Regions from separate parts of the Paracoccus mangrovi genome, predicted to be linked through region 1. Evidence: riboswitches for the same ligand, from Rfam matches in the RefSeq annotation. Region 1 holds a riboswitch; the other holds the start of a gene.
What was found. A riboswitch is a leader RNA that binds a small molecule or an ion and turns the genes downstream of it on or off. The one in region 1 is predicted to bind cobalamin.

Region 1 (2,198 bases):
GACATGAAATATCCCCCCTCTTGGAAACGGTTGTTCCTTTTTCCGCTATGACGGCCACCGGCGGCAAACAAGGTGCGATGGGCGGCCGTGCCATTGCCGGGCATGATGGAATGCACGGGGCCGCGACACAATCCCGTATCGCCCCAACCCATCCACAGGGACCACGCGCCCCCCGGACAGCCCTTGCCAGGGCCTAGAACTCGACCCCCGGCTGGGCCTTGATGCCATCGCGAAAGGGATGCTTGACTGCCTCCATCTCGGTGACCAGATCGGCCAGCTCGATCAGCTCGGGTTTGGCATTGCGGCCGGTCAGCACGACATGGGTCATCGGCGGCTTTTCATCGCGCAGGAACGCCACCACCTCGCCAATATCCAGATAGTCATAGCGCAGCGCGATGTTGATTTCATCGAGCAGCACCATACGGATGGCCGGATCGCGGATCAGATCGCGCGCCTTGTCCCAGCCGGCGCGGGCGGCGGCGATGTCGCGGGCGCGGTCCTGGGTTTCCCAGGTGAACCCCTCGCCCATGGCGTGAAATTGGCACAAATCGCCGAAATGCCCGGTCAGCAGGCGACGCTCGCCCGTGTCCCAGCCGCCCTTGATGAACTGCACCACCGCGCAGGGCATATCATGCGCAATCGCGCGCAGGATCATGCCAAACCCCGATGACGACTTGCCCTTGCCCTTGCCGGTATGAACGATGACGAGCCCCTTTTCGCCGGTCTTTCCCTGCATCATTCGGTCGCGGGCCGCCTTGATTTTGGCCATCTTCTCGGCGTGGCGGGCGTTTTCATCGGCATCCATCGGGCACTCCTTCGCTTGACAAGTCGGGGCCGGGCGCGCACAGCTTTGGCTGCGCTGGTTCCTGTCCTATGACAGGTGAAAAGGGAATGCGACAGGTGAAAGCCTGAAAGCAGCCGCCCCCGCGACCGTGACCGGAAAGGTCGCCCGATGCCACTGGCCCGATCGATTTCGCGGGGCCGGGAAGGTGGGCCGACCGTTGGCGAAAGCCTGAATCCGCAAGCCGGGAGACCTGCCTGCGCAGATATTGACCGGCGGACGGGGTGTTCCCGCCTGGGGTAGAAGGGGCGCGCGCGCCCCCGCGCACCCTTGGCATGCCCTGAACCGCAATGATGGATAAAGGGCGCATGACCGTTTCACTGCTTGTCTGCACGACCTGCCGGGCCGGCCAACCCGTGATCGATGGCCAGCCGGTGCCGGGCGCGCGTCTTTTTGCCGCGCTGGAACGACTGGGCGCGCCCGAAGGCGTGCGCATCCTGCCCGTCGAGTGCCTGTCGGCCTGCAACAGCGGCAGCGCCATCGCGCTGAGCGGGCCGGGCCGCTGGTCCTATATCTATGGCGGCATGTCGGATGCCGATGCCGCCGAGATCCTGACCGGCGCCGCCGCCTATGCCGCCGCCGATGACGGCATCGTGCCATGGCGCGACCGCATCGCCATTTTCCGCAAGCGCAGCATCGCGCGCATTCCTTCGATTGGGTAGCATATGACCGACCTGACCAAGACCCCCGTTACCGTCATCACCGGCTTTCTGGGGGCCGGAAAGACCACGCTGATCCGCCACCTGATGCTGAATCCGCAGGGCAAGCGGCTGGCGGTGCTGGTCAACGAATTCGGCACCATGGGCGTCGATGGCGAGATCCTGAAATCCTGCGCCGATGAGAACTGTCCCGAAGAAAACATCCTTGAGCTGTCGAATGGCTGCATCTGCTGCACCGTGGCCGACGATTTCATCCCGACGCTGGAACGCCTGATGGCGATGCCGGTGAAGCCCGATCATATCCTGATCGAGACCTCGGGTCTCGCGCTGCCGAAACCGCTGTTGAAAGCCTTTGACTGGCCCGCGATCCGCTCGCGCATCACCGTGGACGGCGTGATCGCGCTGGCCGATGCCGAGGCGGTGGCCGCCGGCCGCTTTGCCCCCGACGAGGCCGCCGTTCAGGCCCAGCGCGAGGCCGACGAAAGTCTCGACCACGAAACGCCCCTGTCCGAGGTATTCGAAGATCAGATCGCCTGCGCCGATATCGTCCTGCTTTCAAAGGCAGATCTGGCCGGTGATGCGGGCCTTGCCGCCGCCCGCGCGGTCATCGAGGCCGAGGCCCCGCGCAAGCTGCCGATCCTGCCCTTGACCGATGGCGTGATCGACCCGCGCGTGATCCTTGGGCTGGGTGCTGCGGC
Region 2 (2,198 bases), on a different contig from region 1:
CCTGACGCCGTTTGAAGACCGATTCCTGATATTCCAGCCGGTGGACCAGCCGCCCGTCCGCCATCACATATTCGCCCCAAAGCGCGCCGGTGAATTCGTCATGCCGGCTGTGCCGGTCGGGATCGTCGATCAGATAGGTCCCGGCGCCCGTGGCCGAGAAATTTTGGGAATCGTAATCCATGTCCTCGCGCGCGCGGCGCAGGGTAAAGCCAAGCTGCAAGGCATCGCTGGCCTGCCAGTCGCCGCTCAGCCCAAGGCTGCGGCGGTCGATCCCGTCCTTTTCGTCGCCGTTCAGCGCCGAGTTATAGCCGTGATCGTCATGCTTTGAGGCCGTGAACATCAGCCCGCCGCGTTCGCCGCGCTGGCTGAACCAGCCTGACAGGGCATAGCCGTTTCCGACCTCGACGCGGCCGCCGGCATGGGTGCCGGGCTCGGCGCGGCGGGTGACGATATTGATCACCCCCGCCGAGGCGTTCGATCCGTAAAAGACCGATTGCGGGCCGCGCAGCACCTCGATGCGGTCGATATTCGCGGTCTCAAGCCCCGAGAGGTAATATTCGTCATTGCCGCCCGTCGCCGGCACGCCGTCGATCAGGATCAGGGTATGGTTGCCCTCGGCGCCGCGGATGCGGACCTGGGTCTGGGATGCCCCGGCCGAACTTACGGCGACGCCCGGCACGATGCGCAGCGCGTCCTGAACGGTGCGCAGGCCGCGCCGCTCGATCTCGTCTGCGGTCAGCACGGTATGGGCGCGGCCATAGGCATCGGCGGCGATCGGGGTCAGCCCGCCGGTGATGACCACCGGGTCCAGCTGGACGGTGTCGGGGTCGCCTTGCTGTGCCCAAAGGGGCAGGGGGGCGATGATCGCGGCAAGAAGCGCGGTTCCGGGGAGGGTGGGCGCAAAAGCGGCTTTGCGGGTCATGTCAGGGCCTTTCCAGCGCAGGGCGAAGCCTGCGGTCGACAGAATGGCCTGCGGGGGGCGTGATCGGGGATACGCGCCGCAGACCGGTGAAGGTCACCTCTGCGGAACGGCCGCTTTCCACGCGCGCCCCGCGCGGGAAATGGGTGATTGCTGCGGCAGGTCTCCTGGCTTGCGGGTCGTCGCTTGGGCCGGTCTTCCCGGGGATCGCGCCCCAGTGACATGGTCGGCCTTTGCTCGCCGCTTACAGTTGCGGGGGCAGCCGGGGATTTGCCCGTCTGGTCCGTTGCCGGACCGGGCGCACCGCCGTTCCCTTTTATCCGGGCAGGCCCGGAACCGAAGCGTTGCCCGGATGGCGCAAGGCCCGGCCCGCTGTCAAGCGAAACCTGTTGACCCGCCGGCGCGCTTGCCGGGGATGCAAAAGGGCGCGGGCCGGCGCGATCACTCTTCGATCAGCGAAATCATGCGCTCCAGCCGCCGCATCGCCAACCAGCCGTCGCGGATCTGCGGCGCATGGTCGCGCTGGCCGGAAAACAGCGCCGCGACATCGGTCAGCAGCGCGTGATAGCCCTTGTGATCCTCATTCGCGGCGGCGGTGAAATTCGGCCGCCAGCTCAGCGTATCGCAGGCGGGGTCCAGCGTGGCGGCGGGATCCTCGGCCTTGAAGGGCGGGTCGCGATACCATGCGGCGTTGATGATATTGTCCACCTCGACACGGTTGTGGTCGCCCATGATCTGGATGAATTCCATCGGCGTGCCGCGCGATTGCACGGTGCCCATGACGATATTGCCGATGACGCCGTTCTCGCAGGTGAAATTCATGTGGATCAGCATCTTGCCGGGGGCGGGCACGTTCTTGCGCAGCCCCAGATCCGCGAATTCCGCGCCCGCGAACCACGGGATCAGGTCCATGTAATGGACACAGTGATGCAGGTAAAAGCCGGTATAATCCACCTCGCCCGCGAAATAGGTGGGCGCGGTCAGATAGCTGCCATGGATGCCCAGCACCGGGCCGAAATCGCCGCCGTCAAGGATGTTGCGGGCGATCCGGTTGCCGGTCGAATAGCGTTTCATGAAGCCGACGGCGACCGGCACTTTCGCGGCATCCGAGGCGCGCATCAGCTCTTCGGCCTGGGCGGCGGTGGCGGCGGGGGGCTTTTCCATAAAGACGGGCAGCCCGCGCCGGATCGCGGCCATGGTGGCGCGGAAATGCACGTCCGGGCCGACGGCCATGCCGACCGCGTCGATATCGGCCTCGGCGATCATGGTCTCGTAATCG

Region 2: another riboswitch for cobalamin. It lies ahead of ACFOMH_RS02925 (TonB-dependent receptor plug domain-containing protein); the one in region 1 lies ahead of ACFOMH_RS07470 (DUF1636 family protein).

The regions. Positions count from the first base shown of each region.
Region 1 is NZ_JBHRXJ010000004.1:144,774-146,971, reverse strand. It holds gene ACFOMH_RS07480 (L-lactate permease) at 1-5, opposite strand, end outside; gene cobO (cob(I)yrinic acid a,c-diamide adenosyltransferase) at 194-805, opposite strand; cobalamin riboswitch at 844-1,056, shown strand; gene ACFOMH_RS07470 (DUF1636 family protein) at 1,150-1,503, shown strand; gene cobW (cobalamin biosynthesis protein CobW) at 1,507-2,198, shown strand, end outside.
Region 2 is NZ_JBHRXJ010000002.1:112,411-114,608, forward strand. It holds gene ACFOMH_RS02925 (TonB-dependent receptor plug domain-containing protein) at 1-922, opposite strand, end outside; cobalamin riboswitch at 1,060-1,275, opposite strand; gene ACFOMH_RS02930 (Gfo/Idh/MocA family protein) at 1,361-2,198, opposite strand, start outside.